3 regions of the Exiguobacterium sp. UBA7533 genome follow, and region 3 is predicted to be linked to each of the others. Evidence: predicted binding sites of a transcription regulator. Region 3 holds the regulator's gene; each other region holds the start of a gene.

Region 1 (10,037 bases), on a different contig from region 3:
TGAATTTCTACAAAACGCACCATCTCGTCGTGCGGAACGTGCCGGAATCTATCCAGCGTTAATGGGATCGATCTTCTTGATGCTCCTGATCATCCCGATGATTTTCATCATTGGTGTTGGAGCAGCAATTTATTTAGAAGAATATGCAAAAAAGAGTCGGATGACATCGTTCATCGAGGTCAATATCTCGAACCTCGCAGGTGTTCCGTCGATCGTCTTTGGTTTACTCGGATTAACGTTCTTCGTTCGTAATATGGGCTTCGGTTCGACGTTGATTGCTGGAGCTTTGACACTTGCATTGATGAGTCTTCCGGTCGTCATCGTTTCTTCTCAAGAAGCAATTCGCGCCGTGCCACAAGCGATGCGCCATGCATCACTCGCACTCGGTGCATCGAAATGGCAAACGACGTTCAAAGTCGTTCTTCCGGCATCACTTCCGGGAGTCATTACAGGAATCATCTTAGCTGTATCCCGAGCGATCGGTGAGACAGCACCGTTGATCATGGTCGGAGCTGCCATTTTCATCGCCCGTGCGCCAGAAGGGATCTTTTCAGAGTTCACGGCATTACCGATTCAAATCTATAACTGGACAAGTCGTCCACAAGCGGACTTCCAAGGTCTTGCAGCAGCAGGAATCATCATCTTGATGGTCATTCTCTTGACGATGAACTCGCTTGCGATCTGGATTCGGAACCGATTTTCTAAACGCTATTAATCGAACGAGATAGAAGGGATTTCTTTTAAGGAGGAAGACAGATGATGGATACGAAGCTGAATACGAAATCAGTCGTCACAGAAGGGGCAGAGCGTATGAACCAACCAGTAGTAGCACGCGAGAGCGTCTATAACGTTAAAAATTTAAATTTATGGTACGGTGACGATCACGCGCTTAAAGATGTCAATCTTGATATCAAAAAAAATGAAGTTACGGCAATTATTGGACCGTCAGGATGCGGTAAATCGACATTCATCAAAACATTGAACCGGATGGTCGAACTCGTTCCGATCGTGCGGACGAATGGTGTCATTGAGTATCACGGACGTAATATCTTTGAAAAAGAGTATGGTGTTGAAGAATTACGGACGTCTGTCGGAATGGTCTTTCAGCAACCGAATCCATTCCCAAAATCAATTTACGATAACATCGCATATGGTCCACGTGTCCATGGCGTTAAAAACAAAAAAATCCTTGATGAGATCGTGGAACGTAGTTTACGCCGAGCAGCGATTTGGGATGAAGTCAAAGATCGCTTAAATGAAAATGCCTACGGTCTTTCGGGTGGTCAACAACAACGTCTCTGTATCGCGCGTTGCCTCGCGATCGAGCCGGATGTCATTTTGATGGATGAGCCGACATCGGCACTGGACCCGATTTCTACATTAAAAGTAGAAGAACTCGTCCAAGAGTTGAAATCGGACTACTCAATTATCATCGTCACGCACAACATGCAGCAAGCTGCACGTGTATCTGACAAAACAGCATTCTTCTTGAATGGTGAAGTCGTCGAGTTCGATCAAACAGACCGGATCTTTGGAAATCCGACCGACAAACGGACGGAAGATTACATTTCAGGACGATTCGGATAAGAAGGGGAGACGAGACGAATGGCAGCGAACCGTACAATTTTTGGAGAAAACCTTGCAATACTCGATCAAAAAGTCTTTTTACTAGCACGAAAAACGATGCAACAAATCGCAACGACAGCAGAGGCGCTCGAAAAATATGATCAAGATATCGCACGTGGTGTCATTGCGAACGACAATGAACTCGATGATCTTGAACTCGAAATCAACGATGATGCGATCCTCTTAATCGCGAAGCAACAACCAGTTGCGACGGATTTACGACGGATCATCACAGCGATGAAGATTTCATCGGATCTCGAGCGGATTGCGGATTATGCAGGAAATATTTCAAAAGCAGTCCTTCGTGTCGAAACATTTCCATACGTCATCGATATCTCCTTGTTGAAGGAAGCGTTTGAGACATTACTCGATATGACGGAAACCGCAATCGTTGCATATCGTGATGGAGATGTCGAAAAAGCAAAAGCACTGTCTGATCTCGACAATGTCATCGATGAGACGACATACAAGGCGCTCCGTCAGTATATGCGTCATATGTCCTTGCAACCGATCGTTGTCGATGAAGTCATGCAATTCACGAACATTTGCCGATATATCGAGCGAATGGGTGACCACTTGACGAACGTCGGGGAACATCTGATCTATCTCGAAAAAGGAAAACATTATGATTTAAATGGGTGAACTAAGTAGGCAGGAGGAATTTCCTCTGCCTACTTTTTTTGTAAAGGGATTCGAAACACGTTTGTAGAATAGGAAAGAAGTGAATAATGACAGAGAGGTGATTGGGAATGCTTGAGCAAATCATTAAAATGAAAGAACAAGGGCTGACAACAAAACAAATCGCAGCTCAATTGGATACGACTGAAGGAAAAATTAAATATGCTTGGACCAAATATCGTAAATCATTGACAAATCAACCAACTGTAGAAGCACCGAAAGTAAAATCAAAAACTGTCAAACAGACCAAAAAGTCGACTGCACCGGTATTAGATGTCGTACCGTCTGTGCAAGTGATGCCATCACTCGAACGTGATGCGTTTGGAATGGCGACGCATTATGAAGATGATATTCTCCATGCGATCGTTCAGTCACCGACTGCGTTATATGTCTACTGGGAATTGTCTGAACTGTCGAAACAGTTGTTAGAAACGCATTATCACACGACATTTGATTCGTTCCGTAAAGAGTTACGCATCATTGACGTCACACTCGTCGATTACGAACAAGGACAAGCGAATCGTACGTATCAGTTCGAACTGCCTGAGATGACGAATGCTTGGTTCGTTCGACCAGTTGCCCCGAATACTACATACATCATTGAATGGGGCATTCAAACGATTGATGGAGATTTCGTTCCAGTACTACGTTCGAAACCAGTCGAGACACCACGTGACGAACCAGTCACAGACGGACGCTTCGCCGAAGTCGTGCATCATTGGCAATACGGTGAGGTCGAACAGCCGGAATGGGTCGAGGTATTACGCCCGTATTCTTATTTCGATCGCGTCCGATAATGGAATTAGAGAGAGGAAAGGAAGAGAAGCTATGCGAAAAGGATATTTTTCACTCGTCTTACATGCACACTTACCATATATCCGTCATGAAGAGGCGCATCGTCTCGAGGAACGGTGGATGTATGAAGCGATTTCAGAAACCTACATTCCATTATTGTGGGAAGTCGACCGCTTATCACGTCCGCTCGGTTGGACAGTCAGTATTTCACCGCCGGTCATCGAGATGCTTGCCGATCCACTGATTCAAGACCGCTACATCGAGCATATCGAGGACACATTACGTTTGATTCGTCAGGAACTGGAGCGAGAGCTTGACCAAAAGGAACGAGATGCTCTTTTATTCTATCAAGACCGCTATCAAGATTTATTGAATACGTTCCTTCACTGGGAAAAAGATTTGAACCGGGCATTCCGCCATTACAAAGAGCAAGGCTATCTTGATTTGATTACCTGTACGGCGACACACGGGTTCAGTCCTCACATGTTGTCTGAACAAGCGGCGCGCTCTGAAATTCAGACAGGCTTGAACTGTTTTGAACGCCATTACGGATTCCGTCCATCAGGTCTTTGGATGCCGGAATGTGCCTATACGCCAGGACTTGATCGGATTTTATATGAGGAAGGCATTCGCTATACGTTCGTCGATGAACATTCGATTTTAAACGCCGATCCAGCACCAAAACACGGAATCGGAGCACCCGTCTATTCTCCACACGGCGTAGCACTCTTCCCGCGTGATCAAATCATTTCCGGAAAAATCTGGAGTTCTGTTATCGGGTATCCGGGACATCCTGATTATCGTGAGTTTTATCGGGATCTCGCGTATGATCGGGAATGGGATCAAATTGCTGAGTTCATGCATCCGGAAGGCTTACGTTATGATACCGGGTTGAAATTGCATCGTGTAACAGGTGAGACGGATCAAAAAGACTATTACGTACGTGACTGGGCATGGCAACGAACAAGTGAGCATGCAGCAGATTTTGCTCAAGCACTTGGTGAACATTTAGATGCATATCAAGGACAAGACTTCCCGCCATTTCTCGTCACAGCACCATTTGATGCTGAATTGTTTGGTCACTGGTGGTTCGAAGGACCTGATTTCCTTGGTAAAGCGATGGAACGTCTAGAGGATCAGGCGATTGAGTCGATTTCACCAGCTATGTTCCTCGAACGTCACTTCCAAGACATCGATACGGCACATGTCGCGATGGGAACGTGGGGACGAAAAGGCTATGCGGAAGTCTGGATCAACGAGCGCAACGACTGGATGATTCGCCATCTCCACCAGCTCGAAAAGAGACTAGCAGGAATCGTTGCGCGAAATCGTCATCAAGATGCATTGACTGTCAAGGCGAAACGCCAGCTCATTCGAGAATATCTACTTGCTGTCTCAAGTGACTGGCCGTTCATTTTAGACGGACAGACGACAGCACAGTACGCTGCGAACCGGTTCCGTGAGCATATCTTACGTTTTGAAGAAACCGAACGTCGTCTCGATGCACAAGAATTAACGATGGACTGGTTGGAAGGGCGTTATCAACAATATCCGTTCTTGCAAGATGAAGACATTGAACCAGATGTTTTCTTAACGGCTCATGACTATTATGTTGCGGTCAAACGCGATGCTGCTTTGAACAAGGATGGTATTCTCATGTTCACTCGGGATTACGAACAATCTCACCGTCCAGTTCGTGATGTAGCTAGACGACTAGCGGCAGCGGGAGAGAACGTCTACGTCGTAACGGAACATCCTGAAGCGTATCGATTCGAGGAGGGTGTACATGTATACGGGGTACAAGTGACAGGTCTACCGCTCGTTCAAACATACAATCAACTGGCTGCGTTAAATCTAGCCTTCTTGCGTCAGGCGCAAGCCTTGGCGAAGATCGTTGACTTCCAAGTCGTCCATAACTTCAATATGGAAACAGCGTCAGCTGCCCAGGCAATCGCCAAGATGAAAGAGTTGCCACTCGTCAGTAATGTTTATGATGTCGAGAGTGAGCGTTCTCCGGATCGTTCAGGTGGTCTGGTCGTTGCGTTAAAACGACTTGAAGGAGACGCATTGCGTCAATCGGCTGTCGTTTATCTAGAACGGGAAGAGTCACGCAACGGGGTGGAACAGGAGTATCACGTTGAAAAGAAACCCCTTCGTTTTGAAGAGAACCTTGAAAAACCATATCAACACGTGACGAATCCGAAAAAGAACGGATGAACAGTTGCAATTCCTTTCCTTTCTTGGTACGATACTTGAGTATGCTTAACCTTATGTAAAGCAAAATCACTTGATACATCGAGAGCTAGATAGGAGGGAATTCCATGCGCGTTAAAATCACATTAGCTTGCACTGAAACTGGTGACCGTACTTATATCACTAAAAAGAACAAGCGTAACAACCCAGAGCGTCTTGAGTTGAAGAAATACAACCCACGTCTCCGTAAACACACACTTCACCGTGAAGTGAAATAATTGAGATGGAAGCCGTCACTTCGTGTGATGGCTTTTTTTGTGGAAAGGAAGACAGTTATGAACAAACAAGAAGTACGCCGTCTGATCAAAGAAAGATTAGATGTGATGGAGAACCGTGCTGAAAAGCAACGGTTAATACACGAACATGTTTTGTTATTGCCTGAATGGCAACAAGCGACTTGTGTCGCAATCACGTTAGCATTTCGAAATGAATGTGATACAAGCATATTGATTAAACAAGCGTGGCAAGAGGACAAGACGGTCTTGATACCGAAAGTAGTCGGAGAAGAGATGGTCTTTTATGAATACAGACCAGAAGATCAATTGCAGCATAATCAGATGGGAATCGCAGAACCAATGGATTCAGCTCGTCGCACTACACTTAATCAAGCGGGATTTTGTCTCGTTCCGGGACGCGCCTATCGACGGGATGGCTATCGCTTAGGGTGGGGAGGCGGTTATTATGATCGTGCACTCGTGACATACACAGGTTGTAAAGTATCCATCGCCTTTTCAGAACAGCTCTTTCCAGATTTTGAAGTGGAAGACTTCGATATCCCAGTTGATCTCATCGTCACGGACCAAGAGGTTATCCGATGTTAAGTGTTACGATTTTATTTTGTCTCATTCTCGCCTGGACTGGACGATATTTTCGCTTGTTGACGACAAGCGGGGCTGTCTTGACAATGCTCGTCGGCAGTGGTGTCTCATTTGGATTCGGCTTGAAAGGTTTAGTGGTGCTCTTACTCTTCTTTGGCAGCTCGAGTCTTTTATCGAAAATTGGGCGTTCTAGAAAAAAATCCGTGGACGCGATCGTCGAAAAAGAGGGTGCACGTGACGGATGGCAAGTACTTGCGAATGGAGGAGTAGCGTTCGTCGCTGCTATAGCCTACGCCATGACGATGAATTTTGCATATCTCTTGTTATTCCTATTCGTCATCGCGGCATCGAATGCCGATACATGGGCTTCGGAAATCGGTCCACTCTCAAGACGTGATCCATGGTCTTTGAAAACATTACGACGGGTACCAGCAGGAACGAGCGGAGCGATGTCGTTAATCGGAACGTTAGGAACAATTGCTGGAGCTGCGTTCATCGCTTTAGCAGCGCAGTGGATCTTCTCTCTTTCTTTGACAGAGGCCTTACTTGTGACAGGTATCGGTGTCCTTGGAAGTCTGCTCGATACACTATTTGGAGCAATGTGGCAACGCGTGTATGAATGTTCAGTTTGCGGGGAACGTACGGAAAAACGAGAGCATCATGGACAACCGACAGCTTACGTATCGGGTATTTGGTTTCTTGGAAATGATGCGGTAAACGTCATGACGAGTGGTCTAGCGAGTGGAATCGGGTTTATCATCGTCCGATTCTGGTAAGTGCAAAGTATGACAGGGTAATTCCTTATGTTAGGATATCAATGACACAAAATGGACAAATGTGATTAATTTCACATATTACAAAGAATGTGAAAGATGTTACAATTTATTTGTGAGATAGTTAACAAACTCTTAGAACGAATGAAAGGGTGGACATTACGAGATGGAATTACATGCGAAAGTAACACGGGTGGCGTTAATCGGAGCAGGTGCGGTCGGTTCAAGCTTTGCTTATCAGATGTCAACAGCCGGACTTTGTGAGGAACTTGTCATCATTGACGTCAATAAAGCAAAAGCAGAAGGTGAAGCGATGGACTTGAACCACGGAACCCCATTTAGTTCTTCACCGATGCGGATCTGGGCTGGAGATTATATGGACTGCCGAGAGGCTGAGGTCGTTGTCATCACGGCGGGAGCTCCTCAAAAACCAGGAGAGACGAGACTCGATCTCGTCGCAAAGAATGCATTGATCATGAAAGAAATGATTCGTCAGATTATGGATTCTGGTTTTGATGGTCTCATCGTCGTGGCTTCCAATCCGGTTGATATCATGGCACATCTGGCTTGGAAATATTCCGGTCTTCCAAAATCACGCGTATTTGGATCAGGAACGGTGCTCGATACAGCACGTCTGCGTCAAATGCTTGGAGAATACTTTCACATCGATTCTCGCAATGCCCATGCCTACATTCTTGGAGAACATGGAGATACGGAATTCGCTGCCTGGAGTAATAGCCGTATTTATGGAAAAACAATTGATGAACTACTTGCTGAGGACGATCGTTATTCTCAAGCAGACCTTGATCAAATCTATATCAACGTTCGGGATGCTGCCTACCATATTATCGAACGTAAAGGAGCAACTTATTATGCGATTGGACTTGGACTTGTTCGAATCGTGCGTGCCATCCTTGGGAACGAGAACTGTTTGTTGACGGTCGGGGCGTATGTAGATGGGCAGTACGGGATTTCCGGCATTCACATCGGAGTACCGGCGATCATCAATCGTCAAGGTGTGCGGGAAATCATTGAAGTCGCGTTGACGGAAGAAGAAATGAAGAAGTTTCATCATTCTGCTGATGTATTGCGTCAGACACTCGAACCTGTCTTGCAAGATTAACGGCGCAAAGCATGACGAAAACCTCATAAATAGAGAGCTTAAAAACTCAAATGGTGATCCTGTATCTTAGTGTCCACCTTTGAGTTTTTGTTATGAGAAAAAAAGAGGCAAACATCACTACTGTATTTAAGTGAAATTAAAAGAGAAAAAAATCTAGGTTTTATTTTACTAGAAAAGGGTTAAGTAAGAGATAGAAGCGTTTTTCCGTTATTTTTTGTACGTCATGAAACCCAAAAAAGGAGAGAATCGACAGTCATGTATACTTTTCGAAAATTAACTAAAGAGGATGCAGAACAATACTGGAATCTACGCCTTGAGGGATTAAAGAATCATCCAGATGCGTTCGGTCATTCGTTTGACGATGAACAGCAAACCCCGCTCCGCGAAGTACGAGAAGGTCTAGAAGGAGAACCCGACTCCGATGAGATTTGGCTCGGTATGTTCGACGGCGATGTATTGTTTGGGTTTGGTCAGGTCAAGCCATATGAACTGTCACGTGAATCGCACAAAGCGATGATTTCCGGAGTATATGTTTCGCCTGCATATCGTGGAGGGACCGGTCGTGCTCTAATGGAGGCCTTGATCGACGAGGCGAAGAAGTTACCAGACGTTGAGCAAGTCATTCTTGCCGTATTATCAGGAAATGAAGCAGCGCAAAGTCTTTACGAATCGCTCGGCTTTGAAGTATATGCCGAAGATCCAGACTCCGTAAAATTAGAAGATGGCACATACCGTGATGATATTTGGATGAAAAAATACGTCTAAGTTCATTATATGGTGTGGACAAAAAGCTGTAGCAAAAAAGCGCTACAGCTTTTTCGCGTAGTGGATGTAGGATATCAGTACCGACAAAGAATGAATATTTGTTATCATGAAAACAAAGCGGATAGCACGTTGTAGTCCGATTGAAAGGGAGCGAATGAACATGAAAGAAGTCATACGTACGATTGAAGAGCTGGTCTCGATTCCAAGTCCGACAGGTTCGACGAAAGAAGCGATTACATACGTAGAAAAGCGATTGATGGCAGAAGGCATCACGTATCGAAAACTCGAGAAAGGAGCCATCTTAGCGACTTTGCCTGGTGCTTCAACTCGCACGCGGTTACTGACGGCACACGTCGATACATTAGGGGCAATGGTAAAAGAGATTTTACCAACGGGACGACTCAGTTTATCACAATTAGGGGGCTATGCTTGGACAGCGATCGAAGGAGAGAACTGTCTCGTGCATAAGATGGACGGTCAAACAATTTCCGGTACGATTGTTTTCCATCATTCGAGTGTCCATACGTCACGCGAGACGAACAAAACGGAACGGTCCGCTGATAATATTGAAGTCCGACTTGATATTCGTTCGACGACAGCCGAAGAGACGCGCGTCGCGGGGATTGAAGTAGGAGACGTCGTGACGTTTGATCCGCGTTTCCTCTATACGGAAACTGGGTTTGTGAAATCGCGCCATCTCGATGATAAAGCATCGGTTGCTTTGTTGCTTGAATTGATTAAAGAATGGAAAACCATCGACCTGCCACACACGGTCCAGATCCTGATTTCAAATTACGAAGAGGTTGGGTTCGGTGGAAATGCTGGATTCACGGAAGAAGTCGCAGAATATGTCGCGGTCGACATGGGTGCGTTAGGAGATGGTCAGCACTCTGACGAATTCACGGTCTCGATTTGTGCAAAAGATGGTTCCGGTCCGTATGACTTAGCGTTACGTCATCAGCTAACACGTCTAGCACAACGCAATAGTATCCCATATAAAGTTGATATTTATCCGTTCTATAGCTCGGACGCTTCGGCAGCAGTGCGTGCGGGACATGATGTTCGACACGGACTATTTGGTCCGGGGATTGAATCGAGCCATTCTTACGAACGAACACATGAGACGTCATTACAAGCGACTTATGATTTGCTACATGCGTATGTAAAGGAGCCGATGGTCGATGAAGACACTGTATGATGTACAAC
Region 2 (10,037 bases), on a different contig from region 3:
CAGCAAACGGTCAATCCGTCATGGCAGCACAAGTGACCGGTAAAATGATGGAACGTCTTCGTCGTCCTACGACACACTTACATGATGATTTAACGGAACGTGAGCAGGAAGTTCTTCAATTGATGGCTCGTGGTATGGCGAACCAAGAGATTGCGGACGAATTATTCATTTCCTTAAAAACCGTCAAAACACATGTCTCGAACATCTTATCAAAACTAGATGTCGTAGACCGTACACAAGCTGTCGTCTATGCCTTCAAGCATAATCTCGTCAAATAAGATTTAGCCCTTCATTACTTATTCTTTAAGCGCATGCCAAAAACCCCGAATCGTCTCTTAGTCAGAGACCGTTCGGGGTTTTGATGTTGTACGAAACGATTACCAAAGCTTCCATCCCGGAGCGCCTGGAGGGGCGTTTTCAATCATATGCCAAATCGGTACTGTGTACGCAAACGCAATCAAAGCGAACGTTACAAAAATCCATAGCTTCCAATTTTCAAAGAAGAGTGGCGTTGCCATCGCCTCTTCTTCCGTTTCAGCAATCGGAAATTCTTCCGTTCCTTTTGGTGTACGAAATGCAAGTTGGAACATCGCATACAAGAACAATAGAATCGATATGAATAAAATCGTCCCACCAATTGCCATGGCGACATGATATGGAATCCAGTCAGCGACGATCGAATCTTTGAAGTAGGCGGCAGGACCCGTCCGTCGTGGATTACCGAGTAGACCTGAGATATGCATTGCTGTCGACATGAAGAGCATTCCGATCGTCCAGGCAGCCGTTTGAATAAGCCCAAGACGATTCATTGCCGATGTTAACGTTCGACCACGTAAGAGCGGGACAAGCCAGTAAGCCGTTCCAAAGAACGTCAATGCCACAGCGGCACCGACCGTGATATGAAAGTGTCCTGTGACCCATAACGTATTGTGAACGATGATGTTTAGTTGATGGGATGCGTTGATGACACCACCTGCACCTGCAGGAATGAAGAACAACATCCCGATGAACGGTGCAAGAAAACGTACATCGCGATACGGCATTTTTTTCACCCAACCAAATACCCCGGTCGCCCCTTTCCGACGACCCGCCAACTCAAAAGTCGCAAACATCGAGAAGGCTGTCATCAATGATGGAATGATGACGAGGAACGTTAAGACGACTTGGACATACTTCCAAAAAGCAGAAATCCCCGGCTCTAACAATTGATGGTGAAAACCAACCGGGAACGAAAAGAGGAGGAACAATAAAAATGACATACGTGCTAACGCGTCGGAAAAAACCTTTCCACCAACGATTTTCGGGATGACTGTATACCAGACGATGTAGGCAGGTAACAACCAGAAATAGACGAGTGGATGACCAAAGTACCAAAATAGCGTCCGGGATAGCTCGATTCCGACCTTATCCGTCCAACCAAGGGATAAGGGAAGGAGCTGAAAGAGAATCGTCGCTGCTACTCCGAGTGTCGCAACCACCCATAATAAGGCAGTCATAATACTCATGTATGCTTGAAGTGGTGGATGAACGCCAGGGTGTTCCCGTTTATAATCAGCATACATACGGAACATGGCACCAGAAGCAATCCACGTTCCGACGACGAAGATGACGAGTCCAATATAAAATACTGGATGTGCCTTGAGTGGTGCATAGAATGTATAGAGGACGGAAGCTTCTCCTGCAAGTACCATCCATGTGACGAGGATGACACCAAGGATCATGAACCAGAATCCAACCCACCCGAGACGTCGAGGAAAGTCTTCGAAACGTCCAAAGGATTGACCTAAAAATGAAAACAGTAATCCAAATATGAATAATGTCGTAAAGACGATCGCAAGCATTAACCCGTGGGCAGTGAGAAGCTCATAGTAGCCGACTCCAGCAATTTCTGGAATGACACCTGTCCGCACCATCGTTTGCAACAATCCACATAAACCACCAATCAATAAGGCAACGAGTGAAAAACTAACATGTGCGAAAGCGAGCTTCGCTTCCTTAATTCCGATGACGGTAGCAGGCAGACCACGCTCCATCTCGAACTGTCTTAATTTTTTTGAAATGGCATTCATCTTATTCCACCACCTTGATTTTGGTTGCCATCATATGATGACCCGATCCACAGTATTCATTACAGACGACCAAATACTCGCCAGCTTCCTTGAATGTATATTCAATGGAATTGATATGACCAGGAACGACCATCATATTGACATTCGTCTTGACAATTTCAAAGCCATGGACGACATCTTTTGATGTCACCAAAAAATCAACCGTTGCCCCTTTGGGAATGACCATATCTTTTGGTGTGAATTGGAACGCTTGTGCGACGATGATCGCTTCGTATCGGTCGTCATCGATTTTTTTTAGTCCTGGCTTGTCGAATGGTTTCGTTTGATCAACTTTCGTCGGATCAATCAATGTTGCATCGGATGGCGGTTGATTTCCGGATGCAAAAGCGGATACGCCGATGATGGTTAAAAAGACGCCAAGCATCACTGCTCCAAAAATCAGCCAGATTTTTTCTAGACGATGAATATGCATTGTGACTCCCCCTTACCGTGATAAGAATAATAGAAAGATTGAGCTCCACATCCCAATGATGATACCTGCTACGATCAGGACGGCAATAAATGTTCCTTTGAGGTTTGATTCTGATTTTTGGTCCATGGTGATTACTCCTCTCCTGCTTTGAACTTGTCTTTATTGTAAGAATTCAGCAAGTTCGGAAACTGTGATATATATCACTTCAAATGTGAAAAATCCGCACTTTTCTTTCTAAAAACACACAAAAAGTTCACATCTGAACAAGAGAAGGAAGCACGACTCATCTACAAAAAAAACAATCCATACATGAGACAGAAAATTCTGCTTCACGTTTGAATTGTTTGTACACTATCTATTAAATTCGACAAACACCTGCTGGGCATCCTTCACAATGACACAGATCACGCAGATATTGTGCATCATGAATGATGATTTCTTTTGGCGTCATCGAAATGACACCTTCTTTTTTCCACTGGGAGAACATCCGATTGACCGTTTCACGCGGTGCGCCAATCAATTGACCAAACTCCCCATCGGATGGACGTTTTGCAAGACGGTAGGTTTCTCCTACTTGTTCCCCTTCCATCGCGATGAGACGAAGTAACGTCGAAGCTAACGCACCCGGTTTTCCGAACAATAGCAAGTCGCGCAATTTAGTCTCCGTCTGTTTCCGCATCAATGCTTGCCACCGCATGATCTCAAGCGCAAAAGTACCATCCTTTCTCATGAGTTCCTCTAATTTTTCTTTTGAGAGGAAACCGATGATACTATCCTCCATCGTCTCGATACTGTATGAACTCGGAAAAGCTTCTCCTACATCAAATTCACCAAATAGATCCCCTTTGAAATATAAGAACATGAGTAATGGACTGCCTTTTTTCGTCAACTTCGATAGTTTGACGCCTCCTTGTTTCACATAAAACAACTTGTCGTTCATTTCCCCTTCCCAACAGACGATGGAATCCTTTTTGAACGTCGTTTCCGTCATGAAGCTCTCTAGTAACGTTCTTGTCTCAGGTGATAAGATGAATGTATTCGCTTCAGTCGTTCCACAAGTCAGCATATCCATTTCTCCTCTCCTTTTCTTCTGCTTTTAGTATAGAACATCACAGTTCAAAAGAAAGGATTTTCAAAAGATTGTCAAACTTTGTTCAATGTTTCACATTATTTTTGAAAAAGTATCTGACGACCGCTTTCTAAAACTAAAGCAATCGTCAGATATAGTATTACATACCTGTTCCGTAATAATGATGAACGATTCGTTCAACTGCTTGACCTGGTGGGTGATCATACCAACTTGTTTGGAATTCTTGCATGTGCTGACGGCACTCTTCAAGTATCGCGTCAGACACGATCCACTCCATCAATTGCGCAATCTGCTCCGTCTGTCGCACCGGTAATGGTTTTGGATACTGATCGACAAGTCCTGGTAGTTGTCGATATGTATCGATGTCCGGTGTGTATAAGAACGTTGGAACCTCAAGAAGACAGCTTTCAAATGGAATCGACGAATAGTCGGTCACCAGAACATCCGTGATGAGCAAATAATCATTGATCTGATACGTGTCATCCACAAGATGTATATGGGCGGAACGATAGGTCGAAAGCGCTCGGATCGTCGGATGTAACTTAACAAGAATCGTCCAGCCTGTTTTAGCCAGTTGTTCAAATTGTTGAATCGTGTGATCTTCCGTTCCTTTATATTCGCGGTAAGTCGGGGCATACAATAGAATCCGGCGGTCGGGTTTTACATAACGTTCTTTTAAATCAAGCGCCCGATGTTCCCGCTGAACCTCATCATACCAATAATCCGTCCGCGGCATGCCGAACGGTTTAAAATGAGATCGTTTTAAATCATGCGGTGCCATGAATTGTGTCGCACAACGCATCCCCGGCACGATGAAATCACCATATTCCTGATAGACACGTCGGAACCGATTTCGTATCCGTTCCGATACGAACAGGCTTTTCGAAGAAGTTAGTCCAAACTGCTTTAACGTTCCGCCGGCATGCCATAGCTGGATACGTCGTGTTCCACGTCGCGTTTTAGCAACACTGAATTCCGCAACATAATTATCGACGAAAACCGTCCGGGAGGTCGCAAGTAAATATGCGAGTCTGACGAACCGTAATCGACGAAAGCGAAGCATTCGGTCCGACTTCCATAAATCCGGCTGCTTCATGAAATGGTGATCATATACAAGATACCGTTTCTCATTTGGCAATTCCTGCGCCAAGCGATCATTAACAGGTTTTGCGTTATCCCCGTATGTCATCCAAAATAAAGTGACGGGGCGAAGCGGTAACAACCGAAAGACACCATAACAAATACGAAACAACAATAAATAGACCCATACGATTCCTTCTCTAACCACTTTCATCCTGCCCTTCTACGAAGAAAGACCGCACGTCGTCGTGTGGTCTCCTCTTCAATCACTTCGAAGCTAATTCCGTTTTAATCTGACTCGTAGAAATACCCTCAGTTCGGCTAAGGTAAACGACTTCACAATGCTCTTTTAAGAAATCGAACTCGCCTTTCCAATCATCACCCATGACGAAGAGGTCGACGTTATGCTTCTTCACATCTTCTACTTTTTGATCCCAGCTGTTTTCCGGAATGACTTCATCCACATAACGGATGGCTTCAAGAATCATCTTTCGATTCTCGAAATTATGGTAGGACTGCTTATGTTTCAAACGGTTGAATTCGTCCGTTGAAATCGCAACGATAAGATAGTCTCCCATCGCTTTTGCGCGTTTTAAGATGTTGATATGACCCCAGTGTAATAAATCAAATGTTCCGTACGTAATAACCTTCTTCATGATTCTGCTCTCCCTTTTATCCGTGAATTCTCTTTATGATCGTCTTCATCGCCCGTTCTGAAGCCTGTCCATCATCCCATTGACAATACGTCTCTTGGAACGCTCGAAATGCTGACGCATACCGTGTGTGCCAATCATCTAACTGGTTCAGCTCTTCAAACAGTGCTGTTTCAGTCGACAACAATGGTCCCGGTGCCTCCTGCTCAAAATCGAAGTAAAATCCACGCAACTGATCTCGATAATGTTCTAAATCATACGTATAGAATAAAATCGGACGAGATAAGTGCGCAAAATCAAACATGACAGAAGAATAATCCGTGATCAAGGCGTCCGACGCCAGATAGAGCTCCGCGATATCCGGGTAGTCCGATGTATTTCGAACGGATGGATAAGCGGTGACGTCGAGACGACTTCCGACTAAATAGTGCATTCGGACAAGCAGAACGTATTCATCCCCAAATCGCTTTTCAAATTCATTTAGCGAAAAAGGTAGCTCAAATGAATATTTCCCTTGACCTTCGAATGCATTATCTCGCCAAGTTGGTGCATACAACAAGACTTTTTTTGAATGATCAATATCATAGTGGCGATATACTGCTTCTTTGATTTTAGCATGTCGCGCCTCTTGATAAAATATATCATTTCGAGGATACCCAATTTCTAGCATCTCACCTTCAAATGCAAATGCCCGTCTAAATATTGAACTGGAATAGGCATTGGGTGAAACTAAGCTAGACCATTTTGCTGCTTCCTGCTTAAATCCTTGTTTATATCGTTCGGTTGTCGTATTCGCCATTTGGACATCATCCATATCAAGCGCTAGTTTCTTGAGCGGTGTGCCATGCCAAGTTTGGAGATAAAACGTTTTTTCCGGTTTGATCAACCAACCCGGTAACCGACTGTTTGATACCCAGACCCGTGACGTCGCAAGTAAATAAATCCAGCGGAACGTCAACCGATCTACTGTCTTGACATTTGGTGGAAATGCAACACCTCGTTGCTTGCTGAAAATCAACTCACACTCCGGATGCATCGCGCGCATCAATTCGTAAATGGCACGCGGACTGTCACTATATTGTTTTCCGAGAAAACTCTCGAAAAGAATTCGCTTACGTTTTTGTGGCAACCATGTAAAGACTCTCATGACGGTACGAAGACCGCGTTCAATCAAGCCTGTTCGTTTCATCCACTGTTTTACTTGATCTTTCAAGTGAAGAGCTCCTTCTTAAGTCAATTAATCACAGCTCATCATAACAAAAAGCGCATCCATTTGGAATTGCTATTTGTTCGCATGTAGCGGAACGGTAAATCAAATGCCGTCGTATTTTTGACGATTCCTTTCCGATGACTGAACGTCTCGAAACTATATTTGCCATGATATCCACCCATTCCACTCGCTCCGACTCCACCAAATGGTAAGTGGTGCTGTGCGACATGCATCAATGTGTCATTGACGCATCCACCACCAAACGAAATTCGCTCAAGGACGCGATGCTCGATGGCTTTATTCTCTGTGAATAGATAAAGCGCAAGCGGCTTATCACGATCATTGACGAATGTAATAACTTCTTCGATTTCACGGTATGTTAACACCGGTAGGATCGGTCCGAAGATTTCGTCTTGCATCAATGGAGCATCCGTTGCTACACCAGTCATGACGGTCGGCGCCATCTTGCGTGTTTCCGGATCCACTTGTCCACCGAATTCGATCGTTCCTTGCGTTAAATAATTGCTTAAACGATTCAAATGATCGTCCGATACGATTTTAACGTATGAAGAGACGCCTACGCCGTTTCCGTACTGTTTGAAGGCTTCTTCTTCTATCAGTTGTAAGAAGCGTTCTTTGACGTCTTCATGAATCAATACATAATCCGGAGCGATACATGTCTGTCCCGCATTCAACCATTTTCCCCATGCGATCCGCTTCGCTGCTAGACGAAGGTCTGCATCCTTGTGCACGATCGTCGGAGATTTTCCACCTAGTTCAAGCGTGACAGGCGTCAGGTGCTTCGCCGCAGCTTGATGTACGATTTTTCCGACGCGTGTGGAACCCGTAAAGAAGATATAGTCAAAACGCTCGTTTAATAAGGCACTGCTGACTTCAGCATCCCCTTCTATGACGATTCCGAATCGTTCATGGAATGCCGTTTCAAAGACTTCTCGTAATACGCGAGAAACATTCGGTGTCAACTCGGATGGTTTAAGGACGACCGTATTCCCGGCTGCAATCGCACCAATGACAGGAGCAAGTGCGAGCTGGAAGGGATAGTTCCATGGTGCAATCACAAGCACATTGCCATAAGGTTCGTATTGGATTTCACTTTTCGACCCGATATGCAGAAGCGGTGTTGCGACACGTTTTGGTCTTGCCAGTCGACGGAGTTGTCTCTCCATCCGTTGAATCTCTCCGTAAACGAATCCGATTTCCGTCGTGAACGCATCATGCTGTCCTTTATTGAGATCTTGTTTTAATGCCTCATAAATCGCCACTTCATGTGTTTCGATTGCTTGGCGTAAGAACGTTAACATACTTAAGCGGAAGGCTAGACTGCGTGTTGCCCCTGTCCGGAAAAAGTGCCGTTGTAATTGCAAGCGTTCTGAAAGAACTGTCTCTGTCATCGTTGTTTCCATCCGAGAATCTCTCCTTTAACTGGTCTATAACACTGCCTTCATCTTACCATATCTCTTTTTCGATATGAAAAAAGACGGAGAGGATTCTCCGTCTTGCTCTTTATAATTGAATCGCTGTCTCGAGCGCGACTTTCATCATGTCGTTGAATGTCGTTTGACGCTCTTCCGATGTCGTTTCTTCCCCTGTCAACAGATGATCCGAAATCGTCAAAATCGTCAATGCATTTACCTTATGTTTCGCAGCGAGCGTATACAGTCCTGCTGCTTCCATCTCGATTGCGAGGCATCCGAAATCTGCCCATTTTTTGAAATGATGAAAATCATCTTGATAGAACTGATCCGTCGTGAAGATTTGACCGACTTTTGCATCGATGCCTTGTTCTTTTGCGGCTGTATAGGCTTTATGCAACAGATCAAAAGACGCTGTCGGTGCGTAGTCTAATCCGTTAAAACGAGCGCGGTTTTGTGCCATGTCATGTGAAGCACTCATTGCGATAACGACATCGCGGACTTTAACGTCTGGAGTAATGCCACCAGCAGTACCGACACGAATCAAGTTTTTCGCACCATACGACTGAACGAGTTCGTTCGCATAGATTGACATCGATGGTACACCCATACCTGTTCCTTGAACAGAAACTTTTTTACCCTTATAAGTACCTGTAAAACCATACATTCCTCGAACTTCATTGTAGAGAACAACATCCTCTAAAAACGTCTCGGCGATGTATTTAGCCCGTAACGGATCTCCTGGAAGTAAGACCGTTTCGGCGATTTGTCCTTCAGCTGCGTTAATGTGTACACTCATGTACGATTCCTCCTCGATAGTCGTTTAAATCGACAACAATTCACGAAACTCGTTCGGTGTGACACCGAATTGTTTTTTGAACACTTTCCGAAAATACTTATCGTCCTGATATCCGACTTCAAGCGCAATTTCATAAATACGCGCTTCCGTCTCGCTCAACAATTCCTTCGCCCGATTCAAACGAATTGTTTGAATGTAATCAGATAAGTTAACAGAAAAACGCTGTTTGAAACGCCGTGATATATACTCTCGGCTCAAGTAAAACCGTTCGCTCATGAATTGTAGTGTCAATTCTTCCGCATAATGCGTTTCGATGTATTTTGCGATTTGATCAATCGCTTCCCCTGATTCCACTACCGGATGGATACATTCCATCGCGCGGGACAAGGCATCATTGAGTACATCTGGATCAACTGGCTTCAATAAATAATCAAAGGATTGATGCAAAATGGCACGCCGCATATACGTATAATCATCATACCCTGTCAGCACGATCGTGACGACCTTTGGATGATGATTTTTTGTCCATTCCAGTAACGTTAATCCGTCCAGTCCAGGCATTTCGACGTCGGTCAGCATTAAATCGATCGTTCCGGTATCCAGTAAACGTTTTGCCTCTTCCCCATGTTCCGCCTCGTATAGGTTTGAAACACGCCATCTGTCCCATTCTCCGAGCAGTTTGACCGCTTCTCGTACATGTCGTTCATCATCTACGATCAATACGTTCATGCCAAATCCCCCTTTTCATATGGAATCCGAATCACGATTTTGAATCCTCCCTCTGTCACTGGAGAAGAGAGGGTCATACTTGCTTCCTCCCCGTAAAATATCAAGAGACGTTCGTAGATATTGTGGAGACCGATCCCGCTCGTCTCGAGATCCTCTGGACTACGATGCATACGCATTTTTCGATCAATTTCTTCAAGTCGTCCTGTTTCAAGGACGGCACCGCTATTCTCGATTTGAATGATGAGACGTCCACCATCCGTCCGTACTTTGTAGGCAAGATAGTTTTCTGTCGCCGCTAATTGTTGACGGAAGCCGTGTTTGAAATAGTTTTCAGCAAACGGTTGTAAGATCATCTTTGGTACTTCAATGTCATTGAGGTGCCAAGGGACGTCGACGATATAACGGAATCGCTCAGGAAAACGTTGCTGTTGCAGACGGATGTATGCTTGAAGATGATCGACTTCTTGTTTTAACGTTACGATCGTTTGTTCATTGTTCATCG
Region 3 (10,037 bases):
CACTCCTTTTTTCATATCGCGCATCTAGTTCATCAATCGGACTTCAAGGTTGTGAATCGATTTCGTTCGAAGAACCTTCGAGACCGTGACGTTTACTATACTGATAACCATCGAGCAAATAAAAGACGATTGCGAGTGCCCAAATGCCGACACAGCTGATCAAGAAAGCGGTGAGCGGTGAGACACTACCGTAATACGATAGGATCAACGGGTCAGTGAGTTCGACGAATAGTTGTGTCGTCAGGAGCGTACAGCATAATCCCGAGAGTAAACTGACGAAAAGACCGCTCCATGTCTGGATGACGAGACCAATCATACAAGAAATCAGGAGAAACAAAGGAAGCGCAGCATTAAAGGCATCCGGCCGGATGAAGGTCGACACGTAGTCCGCATACATCGGTACGAAATAAAGGATGCCGGATAGCAGTCCTTGAATCAAGTTAATGAAAAAGCTTTTCGTCCGCATCAGTGTTGGTTCTCCCATCGTTCCATCAATTCGAGTAGATCGACATCGATCTGGTCCCGTTCCGCAGATAACGCTGTCGCTTTTGGAATATCATTAAAGACTTCCGGTTCGCAAAGCAACTGTTCGATTTCCGCTGAACGCTGTTCGAGCCGTTCAATATCTTGTTCGAGTTGTTCGATTTGCTGACGGCGTTTTTTTTCTTCTTTCTGTGCTTCTTTGTCGATCGTCTTCGATGCCGTGACTTTTGCAGCTTTTGCCTCTTCGGCTTCAAGGCGAGCGATTTCTTCTTGTTCGGCCTTCTTCTCTGTGTAGTACGAATAATCGCCGAGGTATTCTGTCACACCAGCTTCACTCATCTCGATGACGCGTGTCGCGATCCGATCGATGAAGTAGCGGTCATGGGAGACGAAGAGTAGCGTACCTTCATAGTCGACGAGAGCGTTCTCAAGGACCATCTTCGAATCCAGATCCAAGTGGTTCGTTGGCTCGTCAAGGATGAGGACGTTCGTCTTCCGGAGTTTCAGTTTTGCGAGCGCGAGACGTCCGCGTTCGCCACCAGACAATTCATGAACGATTTTGAAGACATCGTCGCCGCTGAACAGGAATTGTCCGAGCACAGAACGGACTTCTTGTTCGCGCATCAGTGGCCATTCGTTCCAAATCTCATCGATGACACGGTTCCGGTCATTGAGTTCCGCTTGCTCTTGATCGTAATACCCGATCGAGACGCCGGTGCCGAAACGGAAATCACCGAAGAGAGGACGTAAACGACCGACGAGGACTTTTAAGAGCGTCGACTTCCCGATTCCGTTCGGTCCGACGAGTGCCAGTGATTCGCCGCGTTGCAAGCGGAACGTGATGTCTTTTGAGACAGCTTCTTCGTAACCGATCGCCAGTTGATTGACTTGAAGAACGTCATTCCCGCTCTGTTTTTCGATTGGGAAGGAGAGGACCGTACTGCGTTCATCTCCATCTGGTCGATCGAGCCGGTCGACCTTCTCGAGCCGTTTTCGAACGCTTTGAGCACGCTTTGTCGTCGTCGCCCGAGCGATGTTTCGTTGAATGAAGTCCTGCATCTTTGCGATTTCTTCTTGCTGCTGTTCGAACTGTTTCATTTCTTGATCGTACAATGCCGCTTTTTGCTCCAGGTACTTCGTATAGTTCCCCGTGAACTTACGACAGACATTACGTGAGAGCTCATAGACGACATTGACGACTTGATCGAGGAAGTACCGATCGTGCGAGACGATCAGAACGGCACCACGATAACCACCGAGGTAACTTTCAAGCCAAGCGAGCGTATCGATATCCAGGTGGTTCGTCGGCTCATCGAGAATGAGAAGCTCTGGTGCTTGCAGGAGCATCTTCGCTAAGGCGAGCCGTGTCCGTTGACCCCCGGACAATGTCTGGATCCGGCGTGAGTAATCGTCTGGATAAAAGCGCATGCCGTGCAGGACGGAGCGAATATTCGCTTCAAACTGATAACCACCTGCTTCTGAGAAGTCATGTTGCGCTTGATCGTACGTCTTCAGAAGTCGATCGTAAGCGACCGGGTCGTTCAAGATGTGCTCCATGCCCATCTCGATTTCCATTCGGCGCAGTGTCCGTTCTTGTTCTTGCAGATGTTCAAAGACGGTCAGCATCTCGTTCCAGATCGTCTCATTCGATTCGAGACCACTGTCTTGCGCGAGATAGCCGATTTTGACATCTTTACCTTTCATGATATCGCCCGAGTCATGACTGAGTTCACCAGCGATGATTTTGAGCAAGGTTGATTTACCGGCACCATTTCGACCGACGAGCGCAATTCGGTCGCGCTCCTGTACTTCTAGTTTGATATTTTCTAAAATCGGCTCGACGCCGAATGATTTCGAGAGTTGGTTGACTTGTAAGAGTATCATTTCCATCCATCCTTCCACCCTTTAGTCTATCACGAACAAAAGCGCGAGGTCCTGCGGAATATATTATTTGTGACTCTATGTGAAGTGGTTTACAATCAAGGAGAGTAGAAAGCTTTTTGCAAAGATTTGGGTGCCACGATGGATGTGGCCGAAGGGGGAACTGCAGGATGAATGGACCAGACACAAAAATTCCACAAGCGACAGCAAAACGGTTGCCGCTATATTATCGTTTCATCCAAAGTTTATACAATTCAGGTAAGCTCCGCGTCTCTTCTGCTGAGTTAAGCGAGGCGGTGAAGGTTGATTCAGCAACGATTCGTCGCGATTTTTCCTACTTTGGGGCGCTAGGGAAGAAGGGGTATGGATATAACGTTCAACATCTCTTAACGTTTTTCCGGAAAACCTTGAATCAAGATGAGGTGACGAATGTCGCCTTGATCGGGGTCGGTCATCTCGGAACAGCGTTTGCAAATTATAACTTTTTAAAGAATAATAGTACTCGGATAGTCGTTGCGTTTGATGCGGACGAAGAGAAGGTCGGAACAACGACGCATGACGTTCCAATCTATCATGTTTCGGACATGAAAGAACAAATCGAAGCGAATCAGGTCGATGTCGCCATCTTGACGGTTCCATCCCAGTTCGCACAGTCAGTAGCGGATGAGTTAGTCGAGTATGGTGTGACAGGCATTCTGAACTTCACGCCTGCACGGTTGAACGTGCCAGCGAGCGTTCGGGTTCATCACATCGATTTATCGATCGAGTTGCAGTCGTTAGTTTATTTCATGAAGCATTATTCGCAATCAGCTGAAGGAGTGAAATCATAATGGAAAACCTTATCCCGCTCACGTTAGGTATCGGACCTGCGAGTATCGGATTAATTGCTGTCGTCGCGTTGATCATCTTCGGACCGAAGAAGTTACCGGAATTCGGTCGTGCTGCCGGTCAAACATTGAAAGAGTTCAAGAATGCCACGAACGGCATCATGGACGACGATAAAAAGGACGAACCGAAAGAGAAGTGATTGAATCATGACGGTTGATCAAGAACAAAGCATGACGTCGCACCTAGACGAACTGCGTAAGCGGATTGTCTGGTCGCTCCTCATCGTCGTCGTCCTGTTCGCTGTCGCATTTCCGCTCGTCCGACCGCTCGTCCGTTTTCTGCAAGCGGACTTAAAAGAGCTCGGTATCGGATTAAATGCCTTCAACGTCGCCGATCCTTTAATGTTGTATTTGAATCTTGCGTTCATCATCGCGCTGATTTTAGCGTCACCGTTCTGGATGTATCAACTGTGGGCATTCGTCCGACCAGGGCTTTATGAAAAGGAACAAAAAGCAACACTGACATATATTCCAGTCATCTTCTTTCTATTTTTGGCTGGTGTAGCCTTCTCGTATTTCTGGTTGCTTCCTTTCTTGCTCGAAGTCTCAACGGATCTCGGGAAAGAATTGGGGATCGAGCAAGTCATCGGGGTCGAAAACTACTTCAGTTTCTTGATCCGGTTGACGATGCCGTTTGGTCTTCTCTTCCAATTGCCGGTCGTGACGATGTTCCTGACACGTCTTGGTCTTGTGACGCCATATTTCATGCGAAAGAATCGGAAATATGCGTATTTCGCGCTGTTCGTCGTTGCGGCATTGATCGCACCGCCGGACGTGACGTCACACTTGATGATCTCAGTGCCGTTGTTCGTTCTCTATGAAATCAGTATCTTGATTTCTGCGCGGACGTATAAAAAGGTCTTGATCCTCGAGCAACAGGCAGAGCTTGAACGACAGGCGGATTTGATGCGTGAATTGAATAAATGAATCGTGAATTCCTTCCAGCAATTTCGGGAGGAATTCTTTTTTATGAAAGCGTTATGTTTATATTGATAAAGCAGTTAGCGATGCGTATACTAAAGATAATTCATGGGGGCTTAGCTCAGCTGGGAGAGCGTTTGGCTGGCAGCCAAAAGGTCGTCGGTTCGATCCCGATAGTCTCCACCAAGTGCATACGTTCAACTCCTCGAGTGCTCGAGGAGTTTTTTTATGTTCCCAGTTAAATTCCTTCCAAATATAAAATGTCACCAAAAAGAAATAAATTAAAAAAATAGACAAATATAAATTGTTTATTTCCATTAACTTCATTAAACTAAAAATACAGAATTTTCTTTAAACTGTTTTATTAGTATTACTACTATGGTTTTACAGAAAAGGGGAAACGAACGCATGAAGAAGAAGATTGCACTTATGGCAGCCGTCTTAATGACGTCTTCCAATCTAGTCAGTGCGCAAGGTGCACTGTCCTCGCAAGACAAAGAGACGGGTCAAAAACCGCAGGCGCTCTCACTGAAGAAATCGGGGCAAGAAAAGAACTACAAACAATCGGATAAAGTCCGAGTCGTCATTGAGATGGAACAAAAACCGGCGATTCAAATCGCCCAAGCTCAAAACAAGCGGTATAGCACATTGAGTAATGCCGAAAAGGAATCGATCAAGGATCGACTCGTCAGCGTCCAAAAATCAGTCAAGTCAGCTATCGCTAAAAAGGCGATTCCTGTTACATATAAAGAAAGCTTCACAACCGTCATCAACGGATTCAGTGGTGAAGTGAAGTTCGGTGACATCGAAGATATCAAACAACTCGACGGAGTCAAAAGTGTACATATCGCGCACGAATATGCGCGCCCAACCGTCGATAAAGGTGCCAAGCCAGACATGCTGTACAGCAAGGACATGGTCAATGCGAAGGAAACGTGGCAGGACTATGGCTTCAAAGGGGAAGGAACCGTCGTCGCGGTCATCGATACGGGGATTGATCCATCGCACAAGGACATGGTCTTGAGTCCAGAGACAAAGGTGGATTTAACCTCTTCGAAGGTCGAGAGTGCGAAAGAAACAAAAGGCTTAAAAGGAAAGTACTTCACGGAAAAAGTACCGTACGGCTATAACTATGCCGATCACGACAGCGAAATCCGTGACTTAGGTGCGGGGGCATCGATGCACGGGATGCACGTCGCAGGTACGGTCGGAGCAAACGGGGATGAAGCGAACGGCGGCATTAAAGGGGTCGCTCCAGAAACACAGCTCCTTGCGATGAAGGTCTTCGGTAACGATCCAGGGATGCCATCGACATTTAGTGATATCTACATCAAAGCAATCGATGATGCCATCGCACTTGGAGCGGACGTCATCAACATGAGCCTGGGTTCGACGGCATCGTTCGTCAATGCAGATGATCCGGAGCAACGCGCGATCGTCAACGCGATGAACAACGGTATCTTGTGTGCGATCTCTGCTGGTAACTCGGCGTTTGCAGGTCATGGTGCGGGTAATCCATATACAGCAAACCCGGATATCGGTGTCGTTGGTGCACCAGGATTGACGAGCCAGGCGCTCCAAGTCGCGTCACTCGAAAATACGAAATTGACGCTTGAAGGCATGGCGCTGACGATCGACGGTCAGGATGCCGGTTATTTGGCATACCAAAAACAAGATTCGCCGAATCCGATTGCCGTCTTCGATAAAGAGAAGAAGGATGTCGTGTATGTCGGTGACGGTCAAGCTTCGAACTATGAAGGTAAAGACGTCAAAGGGAAAGTCGTCTTCGTCGTGCGGACAGGTGATTTTAACTACAGCATGATTCAAGCAGAAGCTGAGAAGCAAGGCGCAGCAGGTGTCATCGTCCGTGGTAAAGTCGATCATGGGGATTACGTCAGCATGGCGCTCAACAATCCGACGATTCCACTCGTGACGCTTAGCATCGCGGACGGGAATGATCTCGAAGCAAAAGCAAAAGAAGGCAAGGCAATCGCAGTGACATTTGACGGAAAAGCGGTCTCAACCGATAACCCGGTCGCAGGACAAATGTCTGACTTCACGTCATGGGGTGTCACGCCAAGCCTTGACTTCAAGCCGGAAATCACGGCACCAGGTGGGAAAATCTATTCGACGCTTAATGATAACGAGTATGGCGTCATGAGCGGTACATCGATGGCAGCACCACACGTCGCTGGTGGAACAGCACTCGTCATGCAACGGATTGCGAAGGACTTCAAAGTCACTGGTGCAACACGCGTTAAACTCGCCAAAAACATCTTGATGAATACATCGCGTCCGCAACTCGATCAAGGAAAATACAACGCACAATTGAAAACAGGCAACTTCTACTCCCCACGTCGTGAGGGAGCTGGACTGATGGATCTTCGTGCTGCGATGAAGACACCAGTCGTCATCACAGAGACAAAGTCAGGTGAAGGCAAGGCATCCTTGAAGGAAGTCGGCGAGAAGTTCACATTCACGCTTGATTTAAAAAACTACAGCAATGAAAAAGTGACGTATAAGCTAGCGGGAACGGTTCAATCAGATCTCGGTGCAAAAGGATCGAACTTCCTTGAAGCAAATGGAATCTTCAAAAAAGGAACGATCGGTACGGTAGATGCCAACACAGGCACATACCCGATCTCATTTGCAGTCGGCTCGAAGAAAGCGAGTTCAGTCTCGATTAATCCGAAGAGCTCAACGAAAGTCAGCGTGTCAGTCGATTTGAAGAACACAACTGACTGGGCGAACGAGCTTCCGCTTGAACAAGTCTTTAAAAACGGCTACTTCGTCGAAGGATTCGTCCGTCTGATCGATACGAAGAGCAAAAATCCAGAACTGACAGTTCCTTATGTTGGATTCAAAGGAAAATGGGATCAAGCTCCGATTTTAGATGCACCATTGTACGATAAAAACAACACGTTCTACGGATTGACAGGTCTAGCGACTGAAGTGAAGGATGATTTCGAATTCCTTGGTACGAATGCCGCTGGAAAAGTTGTCGCGAACAAAGTCTCGTTCTCACCGAACAACGACGGTAGCGCAGATGAAGCTTTCCCGATCATCTCATTCCTTCGCAATGCGAAAAAAGTCGAGTATTCGATTCTTGACCGGAATAAAACAACACTTCAGAAGCTTGATATGCAAACGGACGTCGTCAAGAACTACTATGATAGCGGTTCAGAGGACGGCTACACACCAGTCACAAGCGCTGCTTGGGACGGAACGATCAACGGGAAACCGGTCAAAGATGGTCTTTACTACTACAAAGTCAAATCGGTGATCGATTATCCGAACGCAAAATGGCAGACGAATCTCTTCCCAGTCTATGTCGATACGAAAAAGCCAGCAGCTACTGTGAAATGGGATGCTGCGAAATCAACACTTTCATGGACAGCAGGCGACCAAGGAACAGGAGTTGCGTCATACGATATCCTCGTCAATGGCAAAAGTGTCTTAAAGCAACCACTTGCCGCAACAGAAAAAGCGTACACGTTGACGGATCTGCCGGAGCGCGCGAAGATTGCCTTCGTCGTCAAAGACTATGCTGGAAACAGTGTGAAAAAAGACGTCAACACGACAGGCGTCGATAAAGCCGTACCAAATGTTCAAATCGATACACCGGTCGCTCTTGGTCTTGCAACATCAAAAGTCATCAACATTGCGGGTCATGTCTCTGATGAGTCAGGTATCAAATCGTTTAAGATCAACGGCAAAGCCGTTAAACTACGTTTTGATGCTGCCCAACAAAACTATGCGTTCAGCCATGACGTGACGTACACGACGGATGGCGTCAAGTTATTCAAGGTCGAAGCATACGATGGAAAAGGGAATCGTGTGGCGTTCAACCGTCAAGTCATCATCGACACAGAATTACCAACGATTCGCGTCACAGCACCAAAAACCGTCTCAAGTAAAACAAAAACAGCTGAGATGAAGATCGTACTTCGCGATAACTACAGCGAATTACGCTTCGACTTCAATGGTAGCGCGGAATACCGCCGGACGTTCAAAGAACCGTACGTCATGAAAGCCTTCAAAAAGACGATCACGAAAAAAGTGACGCTCAAAAAAGGAAAAAACACGTACAACTTGAAACTGAAGGATCTGGGTGGACACGTCGTTACGAAAACAGTCGTCATCACGAAAAAATAAGTTAACAATGAATAAGCCAGGCGGAAATCCGTCTGGCTTTTCGTTGTGTGTCGAAGCGCCTTGAAGGGTTTATGAGACGAGTGGAGGGGGAAATTTAAGAGCAGAAACAATTAGAGGGGGAACGACCATGAATCCGTTTACGACATTAATCGCCTTCATCGTGGGGTGTCTCGTCTTATATCTCGGTATCCGTGACAAAAATGGCTGGCTAATCGGTGTCGCGTTGATACCGCTCGCGATCGTTGCTTATAGTGTCATCTATCTGATCATCCAGGTCAGTGCATAGTCTCTAATGAAAGATGTCTTGTCCGAAGCGACAAGACATCTTTTTTTTGAAAAATCGCACTACAGGTGAAACCGATACAGTAAAATGTAAGTATATGACAGTATAGAGAGGTGGGAGATCATGGAACACGTACATACACAAACGGAAGCATTAGCGACGTTATACGAAGAGATGCACCAAAAGACAAAGACCGGCATGTGGGTCATGCTTGCGGCATTCTTAGCACTCAGTAACACACTTGAGATGCCAGTTTATGCGATGATCGTCCCATTATTGTATTTTGGCTATGACATGCTCGTACAACGCAAGCGGTTCGCGCTTGTCGCGGAATATACATCAAAGGCATCAGCAAAACGGCTCTATCAGGTGCATGTCTTGATCGGGATCTTACAATACGGAGCGCTTGCCGGTTTGATTGTCTGGGCAGCCGATCGCCCGCACATGTCCTTCTTGATCGGACTCGTCATCGTCGTCATCCCGTTCTACTGGATTTGTCGAAAAACGCTAGAGTTCGTCTCACGAAAGATCGATCCAACGTATGTGACGGAAAAAGAAATTCATCAAGCTCGCTAAAGGAGAAGGTACTATGCAAACGGCTCGTGAAGAACGCCTACAAAAACTTGCCCTCGCGTACCGGGACGTCGAATGGCTCGGTACACGCTGGTATTGGAACATGTTTCTATTCATAACAGTCGGTATCTTAATTGAATGGACGGATCTCCCGCTGTTGATTTTGACGATTCCAGCCGTTTTTCTCGCCTCCGATTTTCGCTACCAACTAAAAAAACGAAAAATTTTAGACGGCTACATCTCAAAAGCGCAGGTCCGTCGCCAATTTTTACTCCGCATTGGTAGTCACGTCCTGCTGTACGCCGTCTTGACGGTCGTCATCACCCAGACGATCGAGAGACCGTTCTGGCAGATGCTTCTAGCAATTTTTGCGATTTTAACACCACTTTATTTCATCAGCGAATGGATCATCCGACGTGACGGAGCGCGCGATCCCGATTATATCAGTGACGTTGAGGTAGCCCGCTTCGTCAGACAGAAAGGAACATCGCAATGGAACACCTATTCGAGCGACAAGCACGTCTGAACCTATTGGTACGTCCTGTGCGTTCCGTCGCCTATTTCTTTTTGGTCCCTGGATTGATTTTTGCGGTACCTGCTTGGTTTATGCCGACAATTACATCCGTCTTTCTTCAGATCATGCTCTTTTGTCTTTGCGCGACAGCAGTCTCTCGAGAAATTGTCCGTCTACGGCTCATGAAGTCATATTTAACACCAACTATGTATCAACAAACCGTTCAAAAGGTCGCTCGTCTGACAATCATCGGGTATGTCGTTGCATGGCTGATCGCCGTCGTCATGCTGTCGATTCCAAGTGCTCCTGGTTATTTATTCGTCGTCTTCCTCATTTGGAT

The links. The regulator Rex, encoded in region 3, represses fermentation and respiration genes when NADH is low (regulators of the CRP and FNR family bind a similar motif). The targets are predictions, from matches to a motif close to TTGTGAAATATTTCACAA.
Region 1: B2U10_RS06685 (L-lactate dehydrogenase) is a predicted target of Rex. The motif match lies at 7,006-7,023, and genes of this name have one in related genera.
Region 2: B2U10_RS11865 (cytochrome C oxidase subunit II) is a predicted target of Rex. The motif match lies at 2,730-2,747, and genes of this name have one in related genera.

The regions. Positions count from the first base shown of each region.
Region 1 covers NZ_DLMP01000003.1:221,375-231,411, reverse strand. The annotation lists gene pstA (phosphate ABC transporter permease PstA) at 1-715, shown strand, start outside; gene pstB (phosphate ABC transporter ATP-binding protein PstB) at 811-1,587, shown strand; gene phoU (phosphate signaling complex protein PhoU) at 1,606-2,268, shown strand; gene B2U10_RS06710 (DUF4912 domain-containing protein) at 2,376-3,101, shown strand; gene B2U10_RS06705 (1,4-alpha-glucan branching protein domain-containing protein) at 3,133-5,316, shown strand; gene rpmG (50S ribosomal protein L33) at 5,421-5,570, shown strand; gene B2U10_RS06695 (5-formyltetrahydrofolate cyclo-ligase) at 5,628-6,173, shown strand; gene B2U10_RS06690 (DUF92 domain-containing protein) at 6,167-6,946, shown strand; gene B2U10_RS06685 (L-lactate dehydrogenase) at 7,110-8,066, shown strand; gene B2U10_RS06680 (GNAT family N-acetyltransferase) at 8,322-8,831, shown strand; gene B2U10_RS06675 (M42 family metallopeptidase) at 8,992-10,029, shown strand; gene B2U10_RS06670 (YqgQ family protein) at 10,013-10,037, shown strand, end outside.
Region 2 covers NZ_DLMP01000011.1:64,772-74,808, forward strand. The annotation lists gene B2U10_RS11850 (response regulator) at 1-278, shown strand, start outside; gene B2U10_RS11855 (b(o/a)3-type cytochrome-c oxidase subunit 1) at 378-2,069, opposite strand; gene B2U10_RS11860 (cytochrome c oxidase subunit II) at 2,071-2,541, opposite strand; gene B2U10_RS11865 (cytochrome C oxidase subunit II) at 2,554-2,667, opposite strand; gene B2U10_RS11870 (Crp/Fnr family transcriptional regulator) at 2,900-3,613, opposite strand; gene B2U10_RS11875 (CDP-glycerol glycerophosphotransferase family protein) at 3,771-4,925, opposite strand; gene tagD (glycerol-3-phosphate cytidylyltransferase) at 4,978-5,367, opposite strand; gene B2U10_RS11885 (CDP-glycerol glycerophosphotransferase family protein) at 5,384-6,553, opposite strand; gene B2U10_RS11890 (aldehyde dehydrogenase) at 6,616-7,998, opposite strand; gene deoD (purine-nucleoside phosphorylase) at 8,099-8,806, opposite strand; gene B2U10_RS11900 (response regulator transcription factor) at 8,831-9,535, opposite strand; gene B2U10_RS11905 (sensor histidine kinase) at 9,532-10,037, opposite strand, start outside.
Region 3 covers NZ_DLMP01000018.1:177,886-187,922, reverse strand. The annotation lists gene B2U10_RS15455 (hypothetical protein) at 44-466, opposite strand; gene B2U10_RS15450 (ATP-binding cassette domain-containing protein) at 466-2,367, opposite strand; gene B2U10_RS15445 (redox-sensing transcriptional repressor Rex) at 2,535-3,194, shown strand; gene B2U10_RS15440 (twin-arginine translocase TatA/TatE family subunit) at 3,194-3,391, shown strand; gene tatC (twin-arginine translocase subunit TatC) at 3,399-4,178, shown strand; tRNA gene B2U10_RS15430 (tRNA-Ala) at 4,283-4,358, shown strand; gene B2U10_RS15425 (S8 family serine peptidase) at 4,581-8,327, shown strand; gene B2U10_RS15420 (hypothetical protein) at 8,455-8,613, shown strand; gene B2U10_RS15415 (hypothetical protein) at 8,734-9,186, shown strand; gene B2U10_RS15410 (hypothetical protein) at 9,200-9,709, shown strand; gene B2U10_RS15405 (hypothetical protein) at 9,676-10,037, shown strand, end outside.